DNA from 4 places in the Shewanella sp. SM20 genome. Region 3 is predicted to be linked to each of the others. Evidence: predicted binding sites of a transcription regulator. Region 3 holds the regulator's gene; each other region holds the start of a gene.

Region 1 (5,980 bases), on a different contig from region 3:
AAGTTATTTTGTGTGAGGTTACCATTAGAGGTTTGTTGCTCGCTGGATATTTGAATACCTGTGCTTAAAGTCGCATAGCTAACAGCTTGATTAATTGCTTCTTCCCTTGCTTGAGCTGTATTACCATTGATAATAGTTGCTTCTCCGCTGGCTTCTATCCATTCGGCTCTGGTGGGCAAAGAAAGTAGTAAAAGGCTCAAAATGATGAGCGAAGCTGAACCTGGTATGTGCATCAATTCAATCCTTATCGCTAAGCTAATGGCGATATTACCAATCGAGCCAGTTTTCTGACTCTTAATCTAATATGTCAATAAAGCAAATTTCGTGCCTGAGTATGAGAACTTTTGATAAAGTTTCCAGCGTTACAGTCGATATACTGCGTAATAGAAGAATATTGTCGGACTGAGGTTAATATTGGTCCAAAGATTGCTGGTTTTTGTTACTCATTAAAAATTTGAAGCTTAGAAAGTGAGTCACTTGACTGCCAATGCACCCATAGATGAGGTAAATCCAATGCTAAAGCGTGTGATTATTCCCTTAACATTGATAATGTTAGGTGGATGTGTAGCTAAACCGGTTACGCCGCCCAAACCGAGTTTAGTGGATGGCAATGGGTTGCCGCCAACGGCAGTGATTAACCATTTAGCACAGCGAATAGTGACTGAGCTCGTTAAGCAAAATGATGCTTTGCGTTCTGATCAACCTATCGTAGTTGCAACACCAGTATTAGTGGGCGATTTGAATGGCACTAATGCGTTAGCGCAACAGTTACAGCAAGGATTAATGACGTCGCTCCATAGCTTTCAGTTTAATGTGGTGGATTTAAACTTAGCTGATGGCTTGAGAGTCACATCTGACGGGGATTTTATTTTGACGCGAGATTGGCAAAAATTGTCGAAAGATCTTCCTGTTGAGCATCTTGTCGTTTCGACTATGAGCGTAGTAACCAATGGTATGGCGATCAATACTCGGATTGTGAACATTAGTAACAATCGCGTGGTATCGGCATCTCAAACTTTTGTGACTCAAAAAGAGTTGGCAAACTACATGCAGCCTTCGGAGCAAATTGTCTCACAAAATGGCATCTTATATCGTCAGGCGAGTCCAGGTATGAATGAAGTACGTGTTTTAGGAGATGGAAAATGAAACGCTACCTTTTTGTTATTGTGGCGCTAATGCTAACTGGCTGCGCTGCTAAAGATAGATATGTGCAATGGGAAGATGTGCCGCCGCCGAGTTTTCCTAAGTTAACGGCTATAGGATATGCGCCGTTAGCGACTCAACCGGCTAAAGAGCAATCACAAAGAGTGTTGATGGCTATGCAGGCATCAAAAATTGTGGCTTATCGTGAATTAGCAGAACAAGTTTATGGGCAGAAAATAACGGCAAACAGCAGTGTCAGTGATTGGATGTTGACGGACGATAATGTCAAAGCGTCAGTTTCTGGTGTGATCCGCGGCGCACGAGTCGTTAAGAGTTATCCAGCAGGCGAGCATTATGTCACTGAGTTAGAACTTGATTTTTCACAGGTTTGGGCGCTTTATCAACAACAGAACCGTCCACAACGAGTGAAGGAAGTGACGTATTTCTAGCGTTATTGAATGTATGTTCAACAGCATGTATTGAGCCGCGTATTTACGCGGCTTTTCTTTTTGTACAAGACATTAATATCTAATCAGAGCTTAGAAAAGGGAATGCTAAGTGGGAGTGATGCGCTTGTTAGGCCTTTAAATCATTGCCTAAACTTGAGATAGTCGAGGTCTTGCCTTTATCGTTATAGGTGAGGCTGGAGGCGTTTCTGCTGGCTTGTAAAGCTTGAGCAAAGCGATTTAAACTCGCTAAATTCATCTCAATTAAACTGGCATTTTGTTCGTTTAATTCTTTGCATTCAGTCAATGCGTCTTTGATCTCGGCCATTTTATGCACGAGTTCGACTTGCTGAGTGAGTAGCGATTTATCACTGTGTTTTGCCAGAATATCATCATTAGTCTTTAGTTCTTTCAGACATTGCGATTTTTCGTTAGCAAGGGAAAGCAGTAAATCGGCGTTTTGGTCAACCAAAGCGCCTTTTTCCTTGAGTATGATTTGCTTAAGAACAGCCAAATGGGCGTGTTGTAGATCTACCAGTTTAGCTATTTCAGTCATAGTTACTCTTTATTTAAGTCATTAAGTTCGGCTTCAAAACTTGCAATATTGGCAGCCAACTTTTCAGGGTCAATTTTATAGCGACCTTCGGCAATAGCTTGTTTGATTTCGGCTACTTTCTTTTGATCAACTTCAGGAAGGCTAGCCATTTTAGTCTGAGCTCCTTGAAGTTGTTGTGCCTGGGCCGTAATGACCACTGAATCGCTTCTCTGTGGTGTTGTCGATTTTGTAGCAACTTGAGCAGATTGATCGCTGCTCGTTTTCGTTGCGCCTGAACGAACTTGCGCAGTCGTTGCAGTGTTGAGTTTGCTAATATCAATTGCCATTTTAGGCTCCAGCGTCGTGTGTACGGGATTTCTTAACTGGGGTATCGGCAGCTTACAAAAAAGCTTTAGATTATTTTACATTCTTACTTCAACTTCGCCAATGCCTGTGACTATAGCATCTAGTTCTTTGTTTGAACTGCTATTTTTGACTCTGATCCGATCACCTTTATTGCCATCTTGTAGGGCTTCGCCCGCTGTTTTGAGCTCGAATGAGCCAGAACGAACGTAGATAGAGATCGAATCATTTTTACAAACGAAGCATAAGTTGTTGCTTAATATGGGATTATCTTTTGCTACTCGTCGTTTTACTCGCACGCCAGCCAATTTACTCGGATCATCGAATTCGGCACCTCTCAAGCTATTTTGTTCAATGTAACGGACTTCTACTTGACTAGGAGAGATGAGTTCGCCTGGTGCTAAGATTTCGGTTGAGACAACAACGGGGAATAAGATATCCACCCGAACCGAGATATAGATTTGCCAAGGGTAAGCTAAGTCTTGCGTATCACAGCTGACTTTTAAGGTGTTATTACGGCTAATTTCCCTATCGCTAGCCAGTTCAACTTTCATTGGAGACGAACATTGTGACGGCAGCATTCTTGCGTCAACCATCTGTGGCGAAATATTTACTTTGGCATTTTCTGGAACGGATATTTTTTCTGAAATAAGCGCTTTAGCTAATTCTGAGATTGCCGATACGGTGGGGACAATAGGCTCTGCACTCGCTAAAGCGGGCATGAAGAGGGTGAAAAGACTAAAAAAACAGACTAAATTTACTTTCATAATGAAGAGACTAGCTTGTAACGCCAGAATGCACCTATACTTTTATTAAGTTCGAAGCTGACCACTGTAATAATTTGCATCACTGTCAGAAGATTGACTCAGTTTCGACTATGTTTATCGATAGATAAGACGTAAGCAATTAATATGCCTATACTCAACTGAGTTATAGGGCCGAACATAAACAGAACAACAAGGCAGAGTTATGTCGAGTATTCTTGATTCAGTCAACAAACGAACCCAGCTCGTTGGACAAAACCGTTTAGAATTGCTGCTTTTTAAATTAAACGGTCGTCAACGGTTTGGGATTAACGTGTTTAAGGTGAAAGAAGTACTGCAGTGTCCACCACTGACCACTTTGCCTAAACTTAATCCTTATGTGAAGGGGGTTGCTCATATTCGTGGAACAACCATTTCAGTGATTGATTTGAGTGCGGCAACAGGGGGAAAACCTTTAGCGAGCACTGAAAACTGTTTCATCATTATTTCTGAATATAACCGCAGTGTTCAAGGCTTCTTGGTCAGTTCTGTTGAGCGGATCATCAACATGAATTGGGAAGCGATTATGCCTCCGCCGCAAGGTGCTGGTCGTTATTCTTATCTGACAGCTGTGACTGAAATTGAAGGTGAATTAGTTGAAATTCTCGATGTGGAAAAAATCTTAGATGAGATTTCACCGGTTAAAACGGCTATCAGTGAAGAAGCCAATGAAAAACTGACCCTCGACAGAACTCAGCATTACCATATTATGGTTATTGATGATTCTGCCGTGGCGCGTAAGCAAATTATTCGTTCACTTGAGTCATTGAATTTACAAATTGATACCGCAAAAGATGGTCGCGAAGCATTAGACAAGCTTAAAGAAATCGCCAAAGAGATGGATAATGTGGCCGATGAGATCCCCCTCATCATCTCTGATATTGAGATGCCTGAAATGGATGGCTACACCCTGACCGCTGAAATCCGAGATGATCCTAAGCTTAAGCATATTAAAGTGGTACTGCATACTTCGTTAAGTGGTGTATTCAATCAGGCAATGGTTCAAAAAGTGGGGGCTAATGACTTTATCGCTAAGTTTAATCCTGACGAACTGGCCGCTGCTGTGAATAAGCATTTAAGTTTGTAATTGCTGTAGGTTAGTACCTAGATACGCTTTACGCTATAATCTCGACTTTATAACATGATGGTTTCGCACTGATTTTGGTGCTTGCTATAGGATTTAGGATGTGAATGTGCCAAATAAATCACTCGCTGAGGCTGAATATAATCAATTTAGGTTGTTCTTAGAGCAACACAGCGGCATCGTACTGGGTGAAAATAAGCAATATCTTGTGCGCAGTCGTCTTGCTCCTTTGATGGGCAAATATAACCTGCCATCCTTATCTGATGTGGTTAAGCATTCGATGAAGCCTACTGAGCGTGCGCTCAGAGCTGAAGTGATCGATGCTATGACGACCAATGAAACCCTTTGGTTCCGTGATCGTTATCCATTTGAGTTGTTGAATAATGTCCTACTACCAGAATACAGTCGTCTGGGGCGTCCGCTTAAAATTTGGTCTGCGGCTTGCTCGTCAGGCCAAGAGCCATACTCATTGGCTATGACTATTCTTGAGTATCAACAGAAGAAGCCTGGTGCCTTGGCTGGTAGTGCTTCGATTCAAGCAACGGATTTATCTCCTTCCATGTTGGAACGCTGCAAAAATGCCGAGTACGATAGTTTGGCATTAGCGCGTGGTTTATCTGAAGAACGTAAGCGTCAGTTTTTTGATGCATTACCTTCAGGTAATATGAAGTTAAAGGATAATGTGAAGCGGTTGGTGAACTTTAGAGCGCATAATTTGCTTGAGAGTTATAGTCTGCTTGGCAAGTTCGACATTATCTTTTGCCGCAATGTGCTGATTTATTTTGCACCAGAGGCAAAGGCAAAAATTTTGCGGCAATTCGCTGCCGCTCTCAATCCCAAAGGGATTTTATTTCTCGGTGCATCAGAATCTATCGCTGGTTTAACGGACGAGTTTGATATGGTTCGTTGTAACCCTGGCATTTATTACCAGAAAAAGACTTAACTCAGCCGCTCTAAAGAAAATTACCGACAATTGTCGGTAATTTTTTACCCATCACTTGCTCATCCTTGTTGTTATTCTCAAAATTTTCCTGATGTTGGCACATGAATTGCTTTATTTTCGTGAGAACACGAGGAGGCAATTTTATGGCGATCAATTTTGATAATGCACTGGGTGTGCATCAATACACTCTCGGTATTAGAGCGCAGCGGGCTGAAGTTATTTCAAGCAATATCGCTAACGCAGATACGCCACATTACAAAGCCCGCGATGTTGATTTTTCTGCGGCAATGCAGGCCGCTCGAGGCCAACAGCAGCAGCGAAATAGTCTTGAAATGCAAGAGCCAGATAAGCATTTTGGGCTTGCGGAGTTGACTGGGCAATTTGTTAAGTTCCGTGTGCCAAATCAACCCGATACCGGTGATGGTAATACTGTTGATATCCAACAGGAACAATCGGCATTCATGCAAAATGCACTTGAATATCAAATGTCGCTAGGTTTTTTAGACAGTAAGTTTAGTGGCATGAAGAAAGCGTTGAGAGGGGATTAATCATGAGTTTATTTAGCATATTTGATGTTGCTGGTTCGGGAATGTCTGCTCAATCGGTCAGGCTAAACACCACCGCGAGCAACATAGCCAACGCGGATTCCGTCTCGAGTAGTGT
Region 2 (5,980 bases), on a different contig from region 3:
TTGATTACAATCAGGCAACAGCGAGACTTTATCGCAGATAATATTCCTATACGGATATTAGAAAAATGGTTTTATGTTCCCCAACGGAGCTAACCTATGCGACCCGACCGACAGCAATTGATCCATTCGTTATTTGACGAATATATTGAGATGTATGCCTCCCGTGATGACAGGCTAACTCGTCGCTTTAGTGATAACTTTAGCGGCTATGCAGGGAGCAGTGACCAGCTTGTCACCAGCAGGGAAGAATGGGTGCGAATCACTCGTCAGGACTTTGCACAAGTGCCTGAGCGAATCCACATCGAAATGTTAGATCTTTCTTTACAAGACCTTACCGACAACCTCGTGGTTGTGACTGCCTTTTTCCATATCCACTTACCTATCCCTAATCCTATGCTTTCCCGCGAGACAGCACGGCTAGTGTTGATATTTCACCGAGAAAACAACGACTGGATGATTGTCCACAGCGGCATATCCATCCCCTACGGCTTAGCCCACAAAGGGGAAATTTACCCGATCGCGCGATTAGAGGAACGTAACGTCGAACTTGAATCCATGATCACAGCTCGAACTAGTGAACTAGCAGAAGCCAATAGGCAACTTGAAATACTCAGCAATACCGACGGTTTAACCAATATCGGCAATCGCCGCCTATTTGACATGATGTTACAAACGGAGTGGAGTCGGGGACAAAGGAGCAATTCCTCACTGGCCCTCATCATGCTCGATATTGACCACTTTAAACAATTTAACGATCACTATGGCCACCTCGCCGGAGATGATTGCCTTAAACAATTAGCGAGTACACTGTCCCAGTCCGGTCGCAGAGCGGGCGAATTAGTCGCTCGCTACGGCGGCGAAGAATTTGTCATTCTATTACCGAATGTCGATAATCAAACTGTACTTGAGACAGCGCAGCACATTCATCAACTGATCCAATCCATTGCCATTCCACATGAAAATACCGACCTAGGCATTGTGACAGTGAGCGCAGGCGTCGCCTATCTGCAACCCTCTAACAAACAAAATGCTTTAGAACTCGTTCGCCAAGCGGACGCCGCCCTCTACCGCGCAAAATCCGCTGGCCGCAATTGCATACGGGTGATGGATGAGGACTACTAATACCCATTACTCAATTTATCCCAACAAAAAGCCCTGCACAGTTTCCTATGCAGGGCTTTTTAAACCGATAGACTCACCTTAAGGGCGTGTCACCTGAATTAACAGACTGGCATTAACCGCGGTTAAAGCGCTTACGATCGTTTTCAGTCAAGTGTCTCTTACGAACACGAATGTTCTTAGGCGTTACTTCAACTAATTCATCATCATCGATGAACTCAAGCGCTTGCTCAAGTGTCATTGTGATTGGCGTAGTCAACACTTGGGCTTCGTCAGTACCAGAAGCACGCATGTTGGTCAGCTGCTTACCTTTCAAACAGTTAACTGTCAGATCGTTTGAGCGAGCGTGAATACCAACCACTTGGCCTTCGTATACTTCAGCGGCATGGCCGATAAAGAGACGACCGCGATCTTGCAGACCGAACAGTGCGAAGGTCAACGCCTTACCCGTTGCGTTAGAGATCAATACGCCGTTAGCGCGTTGACCGATATCGCCACCTTTGTGTGGACCGTAATGGTCGAATGAGTGATAAATTAGACCAGTACCAGAAGTCGCAGTCATAAACTCAGTTTGGAAACCGATTAAACCACGGCTTGGGATGATGAAGTCGATACGTACACGACCTTTACCATCAAGCTGCATGTCTTTCATTTCAGCTTTACGGGTACCTAATTTCTCGATTACTGTGCCTTGATCTTCTTCTTCAACGTCAACAGTCAAGGTTTCAAATGGTTCACACAGTTCACCGTCGATAGTTTTCAGAATAACTTCTGGACGTGATACAGCTAACTCGTAACCTTCACGACGCATGTTTTCAATCAAGATTGATAAATGCAATTCACCACGGCCAGATACACGGAAGCGATCTGGACTTTCTGTTTCTTCAACACGCAGTGCCACGTTGTGGACTAATTCTGTTTGCAGACGCTCCAGAATGTTACGTGAAGTCACATACTTACCTTCTTTACCTGCAAAAGGTGAAGTATTAACTTGGAAAGTCATGGTCAGAGTAGGTTCATCAACAGTCAAAGGTGGCATAGCTTCTACTGCACCAACGGCACAGATAGTGTCAGAAATTTTCAGCTCGCCTAAACCAGTGATAGCAACGATGTCGCCAGCGTTAGCAATTTCAACTTCAGTACGGTCTAGACCCATGTAACCTAATACTTGGCCCATTTTACCGTTACGAGTTTTGCCATCAGCGCCAATAATAGTCACTTGTTGGTTCGTTTTAACGCTACCACGCTTGATGCGGCCGATACCGATAACACCCACGTATGAGTTGTAGTCGATTTGCGAAATTTGCATCTGGAACGCGCCTTCGGCGTCAGCATCTGGGAAAGATACTTTTTCAACGATAGTTTGGAACAGCGGCGTCATATCATCGCTCGCTACATCCGGATCTAAAGTTGCAAAACCGTTTAACGCAGAAGCGTAAACGATTGGGAAATCTAGCTGCTCGTCAGTTGCACCTAAGTTATCGAACAGGTCGAATACTTGGTCAATAACCCAATCTGGGCGTGCACCTGGACGGTCAATTTTGTTGATAACAACGATTGGCTTTAGGCCTTGAGCAAACGCTTTCTTCGTTACGAAGCGAGTTTGTGGCATTGGACCGTCAACGGCATCAACCAGCAATAATACTGAGTCAACCATAGACAGAACACGCTCAACCTCACCACCGAAATCGGCGTGGCCTGGGGTATCAACGATGTTAATACGGTAGTCGTTCCACTTGATGGCAGTATTCTTTGCCAGAATCGTGATCCCACGTTCCTTTTCAAGATCGTTGGAGTCCATCACCCGCTCAGTGGCTTCTCCTCGGGTTGCAAGGGTGCCTGACTGTGACAGCAACTTGTCTACCAGGGTCGTTTTGCCATGGTCAACGTGTGCAATAATGGCGATGTTACGTAAATTCTCTAGCACGGATAAACCTCTTACCATCAAACAAAAATAGGGATATTTCAGTAATTCGTTATGGTGATCGAGCTCGATCTACCACAATAAAAAGCGTGCCATTCTACTCCAGAGCGGCCTTGGCGCACAGGATTATTTTTGAACACTTATAAAACAATTCGCCAATCCTTGGGTAATTTCCGCCAATCATCCACTGAATGAAATCCTCTATAGCCAGAGTTAACGCTCTGTTTAATTGCCATATTCGTAGGAAAAATCCGAGTTAAGCAGCTGAATTTGCTATTTTTCGTATTCAATGTTAGCACTGCTAATGTCGATTTAAGCATCAGCAAAATCGACTTAGACACAGAGAAATTACCACGTGAACACACTGCAATAAATTCTGCGGCCCACTTAATCTAACGTTCATGTTGGCGTTTACACCCGATGGCATTAAGACTCACTTCATTGTCACGGGATACCTTTTTACGCATCACTGATTTCACTTGGCCTGTGAACAGCAAAGACATTTCGCACATGAGAACGAACTCTTTCCTAATAATATGATAATAAACCACTATTGGATTGATAATGCGTGGCATAGTTGGACAGACTAGCGTGGTTTTATGACAATTATGCGGCGGTTATGCGGTGATAAATAGTCCCGTGCAGTGCTGCAAGTATGTGCGAGCTTCACAGAGGCGGTACTTACTGAGATAGTGAAAGCCAAAGCGTCATTGCCATCTCAGTGCCATATAAGCGGTGCATGTTATCGCTGTGCATCCCAGCTTAAGGTTTGCATGAATCAATTCAGTGCGCACCAAAATGGAGTAATGCACCAAAATGCCACAGACAAAAGCACTATTATGGTGCACACGCGAATCCAATTAAGTGCAACAAAGATTTTAAACCATGTTAATCAGTAAGTTAAATTATTGGCATGGATATCGCTTTATAGCTCGTAAGTTTGGCTCAAGATAAATCACTTGAGTTAAAAGATTATAGAAGGGGCATCCCTTTACCCTACCGGAGGCTTGAGAATGTCAGTTGAATCAGTTTTAAAGCAACTTGAAGAATTAGAAGTTAAGTTCGTTGATTTACGTTTTACCGACACTAAAGGTAAAGAGCAGCACGTATCTATTCCTTCTCATCAGGTAGATGCTGATTTCTTCGAAGACGGCAAAATGTTTGACGGTTCTTCTATCGCAGGTTGGAAGGGCATTAACGAATCAGACATGGTACTGATGCCAGATCCAACGACATTCGTACTGGATCCTTTCACCGAAGAAACCACAGCGCTGATCCGTTGTGACATTCTTGAACCCGGTACTATGACAGGTTACGACCGTGACCCACGCTCAATTGCTAAAAAAGCAGAAGCTTACCTGATCTCTACTGGTATCGCTGATACTGTATTGATTGGACCAGAACCAGAATTCTTCCTATTTGACGATGTCCGTTTCGGTACTGACATGTCAGGTTGTTTCGTTAAGATCGACGCTAAAGAAGCGGCTTGGAACTCAGGCACTAGCTACGAAGGCGGCAACACAGGTCACCGTCCATTTGTTAAAGGCGGTTACTTCCCAGTTGCACCGGTTGACTCATCACAAGACCTACGTAGCGCTATGTGTTTAGTGCTCGAAGAAATGGGCCAAGTGGTTGAAGCGCATCACCACGAAGTGGCGACAGCAGGTCAAAACGAAATCGCCACTCGCTTCAACACCTTGACTAAGAAAGCGGATGAAATCCAAATTCTGAAGTACGTAGTGCACAACATGGCACACGCTTACGGTAAGACGGCGACTTTCATGCCTAAACCCATCGTTGGTGACAACGGTAGCGGCATGCACGTTCACCAATCTCTGGCGAAAGACGGTGTTAACTTGTTCGCTGGCGACAAATACGCAGGTTTAAGTGAAACGGCTCTGTACTACATAGGTGGTATCATCAAGCACGCTCGCGCGCTGAATGCTTTCACTAACCCAAGCACTAACTCTTACAAGCGTTTAGTGCCACACTTTGAAGCACCTGTTATGTTGGCCTACTCTGCCCGTAACCGCTCTGCATCAATCCGTATTCCAGTGGTACCAAGCCCTAAAGGCCGTCGTATCGAAGCACGTTTCCCAGATCCACATGCAAACCCATACTTAGGTTTCGCAGCGCTGCTGATGGCGGGTCTTGACGGTATCCAAAACAAGATCCACCCAGGTGAAGCGATGGACAAAGATCTGTACGATCTGCCTCCAGAAGAAGCAGCTGAAATCCCACAAGTGGCAACGTCATTAGAAAACGCCCTTGAAAATCTGCAAGCTGACCATGAGTTCCTGACAAAAGGCGGCGTGTTCAGTGAAGATTTCATCCAATCTTATATCGTACTGAAAACAGCAGAAGCTGAGCGCGTAGCACGTACAACTCACCCACTTGAGTTTGAAATGTACTACAGCCTGTAATGGCTAACTGCATGCAATTACTCACAGTATAAATGCATGCATAAAGTATAAAAGCCCCAACAGTTTTGCTGTTGGGGCTTTTTTGTATTGCTATTTTAATAATGCAACGAAATCAAACTACTGTTGAATCAGTTCTCCAGAGATTTGATTCATCTTAAGGGAAAAAAACCGCCTCAGAACAGCCATAAACAGCCATAAACAGCCATAAACAGCCATAAACAGCGCGAAAATGGGGCTTTTAGGAATGAGCGTGAATCACTCTGGAGAGTGATTTACTAACTCATTTGGGGACAGAAGTGTACTGATTGCCTTGCTGCATTAGCTGACAATGAATTATCTCAGGATATGTAAAAACTCATTCAACACATTTGTTAGAATAATTTACGACTCTGCGTACTCGACCTTTTTAAATACATATTGTAGTGGCACACTAATTTTGGCCACCTAAATAGAGGTGATATTATTACCTCGTAGATGACTTTAGGTGAACACATGAGATCGACAACCAGAAAAA
Region 3 (5,980 bases):
ATAACGTATTACTTGCCAGCCTAATGCTAATTATGAGCATGAGTGCTTTCGCGAAAGTCGGCGACTTAAAGCAAGAAGTCAAAATTAAAGCCGTGAGCCAAACTGCGGATATCAAAAACAACCAGATCATCTTCTTTGGTCCGGTGGAAGTGACCCAAGGCTCAATAAAAATCCAAGCAAATGAACTGCGTGCATTTTCTGCTGAAGGTGAAAATAGCAAAACTTTGGTCGCAACAGGCAACCCTGCTACGTATAGCCAAATATTAGACGATGGCCGTCCTGCATCGGCGAGCGCGAAAGAAATTCGTTACGATATGGCAAGCCGCACCTTAACACTGAAAGGTATGGCGTCATTAGATCAAGCGGGTAGCCAAGTTACAGGCAATTTAATCCGCTATAACATGATTCAACAGAAATTGATGGCCGAGAGTACTGGCAGTGGTGACGATCGCGTGATCACTATTATTCAGCCTGAAAACTATCAAGATGATGCTAAATCAGACGCTCCGGCGGATAAACCTGTAAAAAAGCAGGACTCTAAATGACCCAAATCACCTTAAGAGCACAAAATCTGGCGAAAAGTTACAAGAGTCGCCAAGTGGTTAAAGACGTCAGTCTGACGGTAAAAACCGGTCAAGTCGTTGGCCTACTCGGTCCGAACGGCGCGGGTAAAACCACGACCTTTTACATGGTTGTCGGGCTAGTGAAGAGCGATAAGGGACATATCTTTATCGACGATGATGATTTAACCGCAGATCCTATGCATCTGCGTGCCCGCAAAGGCATAGGTTACTTACCGCAGGAAGCCAGTATCTTTCGTAAGCTAACTGTTCATGACAACATCATGGCCGTACTGCAAACTCGTAAAGAACTTAAAAACGAAGAACGAGAAGAAGAACTAGAACATCTGCTCGAAGAGTTTCATATCACCCACATCCGTGACAGCCAAGGCATGTCATTGTCGGGTGGCGAACGTCGTCGCGTCGAAATTGCGCGAGCTTTAGCCGCTAATCCTAAGTTCATTTTGCTCGATGAACCGTTTGCCGGCGTCGATCCTATTTCGGTTATCGACATCAAGAAGATTATCGAACAACTCAAAAGTCGCGGCCTTGGCGTACTGATCACAGACCATAATGTCCGCGAGACATTAGATGTATGTGAACATGCTTATATTGTGAGTCACGGAAACCTGATTGCCGAAGGGACTCCAGCAGAGATCTTAGACAATCAGCAAGTTAGGGCTGTGTACTTAGGTGAACAATTCAGGCTATAGTTAATCGAGCGAAGCCAATGGAGGCAATTTATACCGCCATTGGGCTTCACTCAAGATAATAATAAGCGACCTCATCCAACAATAATAACGTAGGGATCAGCGGTAACATGAAAGCGTCACTCCAGCTCAAACTGGGTCAACAGTTAACCATGACGCCACAATTACAACAGGCCATACGTCTGTTGCAACTGTCGTCATTAGAACTGCAGCAAGAGATCCAGCAAGCATTAGATTCTAATCCCCTTCTCGAGCTGGAAGAGGATCAATTCGACGCCACTAAAACCCCTGTAAACCAAACGCTATCCGATACGGATTTCAGTGAATCTAGCACTCTGCCACCAGAAAAAGACAGCTCCACCATAGACACGGCAGAGTCGCTAACCAAAGAATCCATGCCCGATGAGCTCCCCATGGACACCACATGGGATGAAGTGTTTACCGCCTCCCCAAACTCAGGCCCCGGCGGCAGTCGTGAAGACGATATGCCCTTCCAAGGCGAGACCAGTGAAGGTTTGTACGAACACTTAGAATGGCAAAAAAACCTCACGCCGTTTTCTGAAACCGATTTAGCCATTGCCACCGCCATTATTGATGCAATCGACGATCAGGGCTATCTCACCCAAAGCACTGAAGAAATTCTCGAAGCCATGGGCAATCCTGAAGTTGAGCTTGACGAAGTCGAAGCCGTACTCAAGCGCATTCAGCATTTTGATCCCATAGGCGTTGCCGCCCGCGATTTAAGTGAATGCCTGCTGATCCAACTGTCGCATTTCGCCGCTGATACTCCCAACCTAGAAAACGCCCGTATGCTGATCAAAGATCATTTAGATCTGATCGCCGCCCGTGATTTTAGGTTGTTGATGCGTAAGACTAAATTAAAAGAAGATGAATTAAGGGATGGTATAGCACTCATCCAAACCCTCAATCCTCGCCCAGGTTTGTTGATCACGCCCAATAATGACGAATACGTTATCCCAGATGTGTCTGTGTCGAAGAAAAATGGCCGCTGGGTCGTTGAGCTTAATCCTGACTGCATGCCCAAAATCAATGTAAATCAACATTATGCTTCTATGGCACGCAGCACAAAAAACCAAGCCGATAGCCAATTTATTCGCGGCCATCTGCAAGAGGCTAAATGGTTTATTAAGAGTCTAGAAAGCCGTAACGACACTTTGCTTAAAGTTGCTAATTGCATAGTGCAATATCAGCAAGGTTTCTTTGAGTATGGTGAAGAAGCCATGAAGCCTATGGTGCTTAACGATATTGCTGAAGCGGTAGAAATGCATGAGTCCACCATCTCACGGGTCACAACTCAAAAATACATGCATACCCCTAAGGGACTTTTTGAACTAAAATACTTCTTCTCTAGCCACGTCGGGACTGACGATGGTGGTGAGTGCTCATCCACAGCAATCAGAGCCTTTATAAAGAAACTGGTGGCAGCGGAAAACCAGAAAAAACCATTAAGCGATAGTAAGATGGCACAACTTCTGGCAGAACAAGGGATCAACGTAGCCCGCAGAACCATTGCGAAGTACCGAGAGGCTATGCTTATTCCACCTTCTAATCAGCGTAAAAGTTTATAACCTACAGTGGATATCGGAGGACGTTTCTATGCAAATAAACCTAAGTGGACACCATGTCGAAATTACCGAATCGTTACGTGCATATGTAGAAGAAAAGTTTTCAAAACTTGAACGCCATTTCGAACAGATCAATAATGTGCACGTTGTGCTCAATGTTGAGAAAATGCAACAGATTGCTGAAGCGAGAATAAACCTCATAGGTGGTGAAGTTTTTGCAACTTCAGAGCATGCTGACATGTATGCCGCTATAGACGCCCTGATTGACAAGCTTGACCGTCAGGTTATTAAACACAAAGAGAAGTTAACAAAACACTAATAATGGAACTTTGTACCATACTGCGGCCGGAGTGCACTACCTGCGCCACTCCGGGCAGCAAGAAAAAGGTACTGGAACTCATCAGCGACTTAGTCGCTGCCCAGTACCCGACCCTCTCATCTCAAGAGATATTCGAAAGCCTAGTGGCGCGCGAAAAGATGGGGAGCACAGGTATAGGTAACGGCATCGCCATTCCACATGGTCGACTAGCCGATATAGATCAGCCCATTGCCATACTCATTAAGTGTGAAGAGCCGATAGCATTTGATGCTATCGATAAGCAACCTGTTGATATTTTATTTGCACTACTGGTGCCTGCAGACCAATGTCAGCAGCACTTAAGTACTTTGTCTTGCATGGCCGAAAAGCTGAGCGACAAGCAAATATTAAAGCAATTACGCAAGACGCATGATGAAACGGAACTCTATCAGGTAATCACTGGATGAAACTGGTCATAGTGTCGGGCCGCTCAGGCTCAGGCAAATCTGTCGCCCTTAGGGTACTCGAAGATCTCGGCTATTATTGTGTCGATAACCTTCCCTTGCCATTGATTGGCAGTTTGCTTGAGCAACTCAAAGGCAGTAACGATCTCGTCGCCATCAGTGTCGACGTGCGTAACATGCCTGAGCAGGATAAGGTCTTAGTGAAACAACTCGCTAGCCTACCTCCAGATACTGAGTTAACGAGCTTCTTCCTTAACTCCAGCGATAAAATTCTGCTCAAGCGTTACAGCGAAACCCGCCGTTTGCATCCTTTGTCGAAGAGCCGAGTCTCTTTGCAAGAAGCGATAAAGCTGGAGGGGAAACTGCTTGAGCCTATGTCAAAACTGGTCGATCACTACATAGATACGTCGAATTTGAATATCTATGATTTAAGCGACCAAGTCCGACAAATTCTCCTTGGTAGTGTCGATAAAGAACTCGTGATCAACTTCGAGTCCTTTGGCTTTAAGCACGGAATGCCCACCGAAGCCGACTTTATGTTCGATGTGCGCTTCCTGCCCAATCCCCACTGGGAGCTGGCGCTGCGGCCATTGACTGGCTTGGATGAACCCGTAGCTGAGTTCTTAAATCGCCAACCACTGGTCAATAAGTTCATCTGGCAAATCGAAAATTTACTGGAGACTTGGCTGCCGCACCTCGAGCGTAACAATCGCAGTTATTTAACTGTGGCCATTGGCTGCACAGGTGGACAGCACAGATCGGTTTACGTCGCAGAGCAATTGGCCAAACGCTTTAGTAACGGTAAACATAAAGTGTATGCCCGTCATCGAGAGCTCAATAATGCCAAAGCTTGAACGTCAGATAACCATCTGTAATAAGCTCGGTTTACATGCCCGTGCCGCCACTAAGTTGGTGGTACTGGCTTCCGAGTTTGATGCGACCATCACCTTAATCCAAGGCGATAAACAAGCATCGGCCGCCAGTGTACTTGGCTTACTGATGCTTGAAACTGGCATGGGTAAAACCATTAAGCTGATCGCCGAAGGCCCAGATGCAGAGCCGGCTCTCGATGCCATTTGTGCCTTAATCGACGCTAAGTTTGACGAAGCCTGTTAGTTTCACTTCACACTAAGCACTTCATAGTTAGATTCACTTCATGTCTAGTTTAAAAAACTTGCCATTCAGACATGGCAAAACATTTGTCGCTCAACGATACAAGCTACTGGCGATTACACTAGCGGTCATTGCGCTGGCCTTACCTTAGCCGCCTTAATCTGTGTCATCGACTGACGCTTAGTCACCGCTAAATCATAGCCCAACACCAAGATCTCAAACCAATTTGCCGCACAATGGAGGACAAATGCCCGTAGATAATGCAGAAAACGATCACACCGGACATAGTCTTGACCAGTTAAACCAAGCGCTTAGCAGCGGCATGTTCGTACACGTGCGCAATATGCTGCAAAAAATGGCCGCCTCAGATATCGCGCTGATCTTAGAATCATCACCGCCAAGTGCCAGACAAGTACTGTGGCAGCTCATCGATCAGGAACAAATAGGCGACATACTCGATGAGTTGAGTGAAGAACTCAAAGACCCACTGATCCGCAGCATGAGCCCTGAGCGAGTCGCGAAAGCGACAGCAAGCATGGACACCGACGATCTCGCCTATATTCTGCGAAGTCTTCCCGACGCCGTTTACAAACAAGTGTTGCAGTCGATGACGGAGCAAAATCGCCTGAGGGTAGAACAAGCCCTATCTTATCCAGATGAGACCGCCGGCAGCTTGATGAACACAGATACTGTCACCCTAAGACCCGATGTGAATATCGATGTGGTGCTGCGCTATCTTCGGCAAAGGGGCAACCTACCCGACACCACAGATACCTTATATGTGGTCGACAAACAGGACAAAGTCCTTGGCGGTGTTAGGCTGGCAGATCTGCTGACTTGCGCGCCAAGCACCACAATTCGCAATATCATGGATCCCAATATTCAAAGTATTCCTGTGAGCATGTCCGACAGCGAAGTCGCACAGAAATTCGAACGCAATGACTGGGTATCGGCACCTGTCGTCGACAGTGATGGTAAGCTGCTCGGGCGTATCACAATCGATGACGTAGTCGATGTTATCCGCGAAGATGCTGAACATTCCATGATGGGTATGGCGGGGATGGACGGAGATGAAGATACCTTTGGTCCTGTGCTAAAAAGTACCCTACGTCGCTCGCTCTGGCTCACTATAAACTTATTCGCCGCCCTGCTCGCCTCGTCGGTCAGCAATATGTTTGAAGGCACTATTGAACAATTTGCCACTATCGCCATCCTAATGACGATTGTCCCTAGCATGGGCGGTGTTGCC
Region 4 (5,980 bases), on a different contig from region 3:
TCGGCACGAATACCCAGCATGACGTCGACGTTTGCTAAGCCAAGGTCAGCGTCAAGTACCAAGACACGCTTGCCTTTTTCGGCTAATGCCACAGCAGTATTAATAGAAACGCTGGTTTTACCCACGCCTCCTTTACCACCAGTGACCGCGATTACTTTCACTTTTTCGTTATAGGGTTGATTCATCATACGTAAACCACTTGCTTGATCCAGGGTCATAAATCTACTCAAATGCACAGGCCATATTATCTGACCACGCTGTGTCTTGTAATGATTGTTGTTCTGTACTATCTAACGCTGCGAGTGCCTGCTGGGCTAAATCTAGGGTATCCGCAACTTTCATATCTTCAGGAACTCTTTGTCCATCAGTAATATAACTTAATGGTAATCCGTTTTGGATCAACACACTTAATGCCCCTGCTAACGACACAGATTCATCGAGTTTTGTGAGAACGACACCAGATAGGGGAATGCGTTTAAAATGATTGACTGCATCTTGCAGCACACGGCGCTGCCCTGTCGCAGACAGTACCAGATAACTGCGGATAGGTATCCTGCTATTTGCAGTTAAATTATCAAGTTGCTGGTAAAGGCGCATATCTCGCTGTCCCATGCCAGCCGTATCTATCAATACTAGCTTGCGATTCCTAAACTGATAGAGAATTTGCTCTAATTCATTTAGATCATGAGCTTGCTTTACTGGGCAGCCCATTATTTTGCCATAAGTTGCTAATTGCTCATAGGCTCCAATGCGATAATGATCTGTGGTAATTAAAGCAACATGTTCAGCACCATGATGTGCCGCAAAACGGGCAGCAAGTTTAGCTAATGACGTTGTTTTACCAACCCCAGTAGGACCAACTAATGCAACCACTCCGCCCTGCTTAACAATGTCATCGCCCTGATTATCAAGCATATTCGCAAGACTTTGTGGTAATGCTCTGACTAATTCAGCCGGCGTATAATGCTGGCTCAGCGCGGCTAATTTATTCGCAACCACAGGGGAGAATTCAGCCTCAAGCAATTTGGCTTCGAGCATAGCACCAACGGGATCGATGCGTTTTTTATGTTCCGTCATCAAGGAGGATACTTGATGTGTAAGTAAATTACGCAGTGATGCTAATTCATCACGCATAGCCTCAATATCAGCACTTTGTTTCTGTGATGTTTGTGGTTTTTTATCAAACGAGGAAGGTGCTTCACGACGTTCTGGTTTCACAGCAGTAGGGGCTTGTAAGCCCTTAGCCCATGCTGGTAACTCGGCATCAACTTGCTGATGTGACATTTGTTGATTCAAACGGCTTTGCTGCTTCTCAAGTAAGGCTTGTAATGAGTCTGCAGGTGCGGCTGGCTTAGCGCGAGTTTCTACACGAACTGGCTGCTTAGCACCCAGGGACACGAGATCGTCGCTCACGTCCATAAAGGTCGGTGCTGGCGCAGTGGCTGCAGTTTTCGCTTTAGGTTCGTCATAGTCAACGGCAGCGACAATTTCGATGCCACCGTTCACTTTTTTATTTGACATAATGACGGCATCTGAGCCGAGTGTTTCTTTCACTTGGGCCAGTGCGGCGCGCATGTCTTTGGCAAAAAATCGTTTAATCTTCACTTATGCGTCCTCTACTGGCCGACTGCAGATACGATACGTATTTGCTTCTCATCAGGTATTTCTTGATATGAAATGACTCTGAGATTAGGAATAGTATGTTTAACAAAGCGTGACAGCGTCGCGCGTAACATACCTGACGTCAACAATATGGCGGGTTGTCCGACCATTTCTTGCTTCTGAGCCGCATCGGCAAGGGACTGCTGCATGCGTTCTGCAAGACCGGGTTCAATATTAGGACCATCACCACCGGTTGCTTGCATTGACTGATGCAACATCTGTTCCAACTCTGGCGCCAAAGTAATGACGGGGATTTCGAGCTCTGGGCCAGAGATTTCCTGAACTATCATACGTTTCAAAGCGATACGTACAGCGGCAGTCAAGACTTCAGTGTCATTGCTCTTAGTGCCATATTCTAACAAAGTTTGCACTATAGTACGCAAGTCTCTAACTGAAACCCCTTCATTTAATAGGTTCTGCATCACTTTTACGACATGTCCTAGTGGCATGATATCTGGAATAAAGCCATCAACCAGCTTAGGTGAGTGTTTCGCAAGCATATCCATCAGTTGTTGCACTTCTTCGTAGCCTAACAACTTAGCGGCATTATTTGTGAGTAATTGACTAATATGAGTTGCAACAACAGTGGCGGCATCGACGACGGTATAACCTAATGTTTGTGCGTGCTCACGTAACTCAGGAGCGATCCATACCGCTTCTAGGCCAAAAGCGGGATCGCGCGTTTCGATACCATCGAGTTTGCCATAGACTTGACCAGGGTTGATCGCCAATTCGCAATCATGACGAATATCTGCCTCTCCGACGACGACGCCCATTAATGAAATGCGATACGCATTAGGCGATAAATCTAAGTTATCGCGAATATGCACCGCGGGCACTAAGAAGCCTAGTTCCTGAGACAACTTTTTACGCACGCCTTTAATGCGGCTTAGTAACTCGCCACCTTGGCCCTTGTCAACCAGAGGGATCAAACGATATCCAACCTCAAGACCAATAGTATCAACATGATGTACATCGTCCCAACCTAGCTCTTTAGGCTCTTTATCTTGTCTTTCTATTGGACCCGATTTCACTTGTTCTAGCGCTTTAAGACGTTTGTTTTCATTTCGTTTATAAACAAAATAAGCTGCACCAGCAGTCATAAAGGCAAAGCTTAAAAACGCCATGTGCGGCATACCAGGAACAATACCCATTACAAACAGGACTCCGGCGGCGATACCCAATGACTTATGACTGTCAAACATCTGACTCATCATCATTTGGCCCATATCACCTGACTCGTTTTGACGAGTCACCATCAAGGCTGCGGCGATTGACAATAATAGACCAGGGATCTGCGCCACTAAACCATCACCGATAGTCAGTAAGGTATAAATTTCAACCGCTTCAGAGAAACTTAAGCCATGCTGCACAATCCCTATGATGAAACCACCTACGATGTTGATCACTAAGATCATGATACCGGCAATCGCATCCCCTTTAACGAATTTGGACGCACCGTCCATCGCACCATAGAAATCGGCTTCACGGGTCACTTCGGCACGGCGTATTCTCGCTTGGTCTTGATTTAAGGTTCCAGCATTTAAGTCAGCATCGATTGCCATTTGCTTACCAGGCATAGCATCCAAGGTAAAGCGGGCACTGACTTCTGCGATACGACCTGCACCTTTAGTCACCACCGCAAAGTTGATGATAATCAAAATGATAAATACCACTAGACCAACGGCATAGTTACCACCGATCACCACAGAACCGAAGGCTTCAATCACCTTACCCGCGGCATCACCGCCATTATGACCCTCAAGTAAAACCACACGAGTAGAGGCAACGTTGAGCGCAAGGCGTAATAACGTCGCCACCAGTAACACAGTTGGGAAGGCAGCAAAATCTAAGGGTCTATCGGTATAAATAGCCACCAGCAATACGATGAGAGCTAACGCAATGTTGAATGAAAAGAGTATGTCTAATAGAAATGGAGGGATAGGTAAAACAATCATGGCCAATGCAGCAAGCACAACCACCGGCGTGCCAATGCCTTTAAAAGTGCTGAGCCTAATTTGTTTTACTTGACCAAGAGTCGCTTTAACATCCATTCGCTATAACCTAAACTTTGACGTGTAATAGCATGAAGCAAAAAACGCGCCAACAAGATTAAAGCCATTAATGAAGGAAAGATATGTACTGTGACTGATTGATATACATAAAATTAGCCATAAAAAACAAATGAACTCGACATCATCAGCTTTGCCAATGACTACCATCTGAGACTAGTGGTTCAATATTTCAATTCATCTGGTATAGGTTGATTGAGTGGGACAGGAATAGGTTTACGGCCGCGTCCTTTTTGATATTGGCGCAGCTGGAATACATAAGCCAAAATCTGTGCGACAGCAGTAAACAAACCTTCAGGGATCTGCTGATCTAACTTAGTCGTATGGTAAATAGCCCTTGCAAGTGGTGGGGCCGAGACAATCGCAATATTGTGCGCGCGGGCAATCTCACGTATTTTAAAGGCCACATCATCAACACCTTTCGCTATCACAAAGGGAGCCGCAGAGCGCTGCACATCGTATTTAATCGCAACGGCAAAATGCTCAGGGTTAACGACAATCACATCGGCATTTGGCACTTCAGCCATCATACGCCTTTGTGCTAGTTCACGTTGCATCTGCCGTATATGCCCTTTCACCTCAGGTTTACCCTCAGTGTCTTTATATTCATCTTTTACTTCTTGTTTGGTCATCTTAAGTTGCTTGTTGTGATTCCAAATTTGGAACGGCACATCTATGACGACAATAAACAAAATCGAGGAACATAACAGGATAAACATCCAAACCAACAAATCTAATGCATGGTAAACATTACCAGGAAGATGGTCGCTAGACAGCAACATGATGTCATTGAAATAGAAGCTTAATAAAAAATAAGCAGAAAAGGCTACTACAGAAAATTTTGCAATGCCTTTGGTGAGTTCAACCAGAGCCTGTACGCCAAACATACGTTTAAAACCAGCAAGGGGACTCATTTTACTGGCTTTTGGCATCATAGCTTGGGTCGAAAAATTGATCCCACCAAGAGAGACGTTACCGATAAACGCAACCACCACAATCAATAGCATAATTTTAGCCATGGGCCAGGCTATTTCACTCGCAACAACACCCCACACGTTGAACATTTCATTAGTATCAAAAATTTGCGCCCTATCCATGGTAAATACAATTTCAAACACCCGAGTTAAGCTAATTGCCAAACTTGGGCCTAGCATATAAAACCCACATGCCGCCGAAATCAATACCGCTGCAGTTCCGAGTTCTTTCGAACGTGCAATCTGTCCTTTTTCCCGCGCCTGTTCTAGACGCCTCCCCGTGGGTTCCTCTGTACGTTCACCACTTGATTCTTCAGCCATGGGCCTCTCCTAATCCCATCATATCAGACCATCAGCGTTACATTGGAGCGCTAACATATCGCAAAGCAGCAATTGAGCCGTCGACCATACTTCATCGAAGTGTGCCATTACCGGTGTTAGGGTTAACCACAGAATAAACAGTCCACCAATCATAGTGATCGGAAAACCAATAGAGAAAATATTTAATTGCGGCGCGGCGCGGGTCATGACCCCGAAGGACAAGTTGACTAATAATAAGGCGATAATCGCAGATATCGACATAGTGAGTGCCGCACCAAACATATACGATCCCCAATCAGCCAGCGATCGATAACTTGTCAGTGTTAAGCCTTGATTAGAAATCGGCAAAGTTTCAAAGCTTGCCACTAGCATACGGATCATCAAAAGATGGCCGTCTACAGCTAAGAAAATCAATGTCGCCAATAAAAGAAAAAAGTTACTAATAACGGGTGTTTGTTGGCCAGAACCAGGGTCAACCATAGAGGCAAAGCCTAAACTGGTCTGCATACCAATGATCTGTCCAGTGAGCACAAAGACTTGCATCACCATTTGAGTCACAAACCCCATGGCAACACCGATAATAATTTGCTGCGCCGTGATGAATACTGCGCTTAACGAAAATAAATCCACATTTTGAGTTGGAGGAAGAACGGGTGCTATCGCAAAGGTAATTGCCATCGCCAATAATAAGCGAACTCGTGTTGGTGTCGTTGCCGCCCCAAATACCACCATGACCATCAACATGCTCGCGACGCGAAACAATGGCCAAATATAAGCAGCAATGGTTTGCATTAAGGTATCGAGCAGCAGCTCCATCGCGTTAGCCTATCGCTTGAGGAATGCGATTCACCATCTCGATGAAAAAGTCCATCAGGGTTTCAACTAACCAATGTCCCATAAACATTAGGCCAAAAAGTGTCACTAACAAACGCGGAAGGAAACTTAAGGTCT

What was found. Region 3 encodes sigma-54, which starts transcription at its own class of promoters, with help from an activator protein. Its sites were predicted from a motif close to GTTGGCACGNNNNTNGNNT; they were not measured.
Region 1: a site for sigma-54 is predicted at 3,388-3,406, ahead of flgA (flagellar basal body P-ring formation chaperone FlgA). Genes of this name have one in related genera too.
Region 2: a site for sigma-54 is predicted at 3,951-3,969, ahead of glnA (glutamate--ammonia ligase). Genes of this name have one in related genera too.
Region 4: a site for sigma-54 is predicted at 3,752-3,770, ahead of flhA (flagellar biosynthesis protein FlhA). Genes of this name have one in related genera too.

What each region holds. Positions count from the first base shown of each region.
Region 1 is NZ_JAKKRK010000007.1:15,392-21,371, reverse strand. Features, by position in the region: gene L5M18_RS04705 (flagellar assembly protein FlgT) at 1-233, opposite strand, end outside; gene L5M18_RS04700 (FlgO family outer membrane protein) at 514-1,146, shown strand; gene L5M18_RS04695 (LPP20 family lipoprotein) at 1,143-1,592, shown strand; gene L5M18_RS04690 (flagella synthesis protein FlgN) at 1,720-2,145, opposite strand; gene flgM (flagellar biosynthesis anti-sigma factor FlgM) at 2,148-2,471, opposite strand; gene flgA (flagellar basal body P-ring formation chaperone FlgA) at 2,547-3,254, opposite strand; gene L5M18_RS04675 (chemotaxis protein CheV) at 3,457-4,377, shown strand; gene L5M18_RS04670 (CheR family methyltransferase) at 4,478-5,317, shown strand; gene flgB (flagellar basal body rod protein FlgB) at 5,461-5,865, shown strand; gene flgC (flagellar basal body rod protein FlgC) at 5,868-5,980, shown strand, end outside.
Region 2 is NZ_JAKKRK010000027.1:62,442-68,421, forward strand. Features, by position in the region: gene L5M18_RS12845 (GGDEF domain-containing protein) at 97-1,122, shown strand; gene typA (translational GTPase TypA) at 1,235-3,046, opposite strand; gene glnA (glutamate--ammonia ligase) at 4,057-5,466, shown strand; partial or broken gene L5M18_RS12860 (transposase) at 5,959-5,980, shown strand, end outside.
Region 3 is NZ_JAKKRK010000031.1:49,631-55,610, forward strand. Features, by position in the region: gene lptA (lipopolysaccharide transport periplasmic protein LptA) at 1-545, shown strand, start outside; gene lptC (LPS export ABC transporter periplasmic protein LptC) at 1-4, shown strand, start outside; gene lptB (LPS export ABC transporter ATP-binding protein) at 542-1,273, shown strand; gene L5M18_RS14060 (RNA polymerase factor sigma-54) at 1,381-2,859, shown strand; gene hpf (ribosome hibernation promoting factor) at 2,888-3,175, shown strand; gene ptsN (PTS IIA-like nitrogen regulatory protein PtsN) at 3,178-3,621, shown strand; gene rapZ (RNase adapter RapZ) at 3,618-4,472, shown strand; gene L5M18_RS14080 (HPr family phosphocarrier protein) at 4,459-4,734, shown strand; gene mgtE (magnesium transporter) at 4,979-5,980, shown strand, end outside.
Region 4 is NZ_JAKKRK010000041.1:16,119-22,098, reverse strand. Features, by position in the region: gene L5M18_RS16365 (MinD/ParA family protein) at 1-218, opposite strand, end outside; gene flhF (flagellar biosynthesis protein FlhF) at 223-1,605, opposite strand; gene flhA (flagellar biosynthesis protein FlhA) at 1,617-3,716, opposite strand; gene flhB (flagellar biosynthesis protein FlhB) at 3,899-5,029, opposite strand; gene fliR (flagellar biosynthetic protein FliR) at 5,048-5,845, opposite strand; gene fliQ (flagellar biosynthesis protein FliQ) at 5,850-5,980, opposite strand, start outside.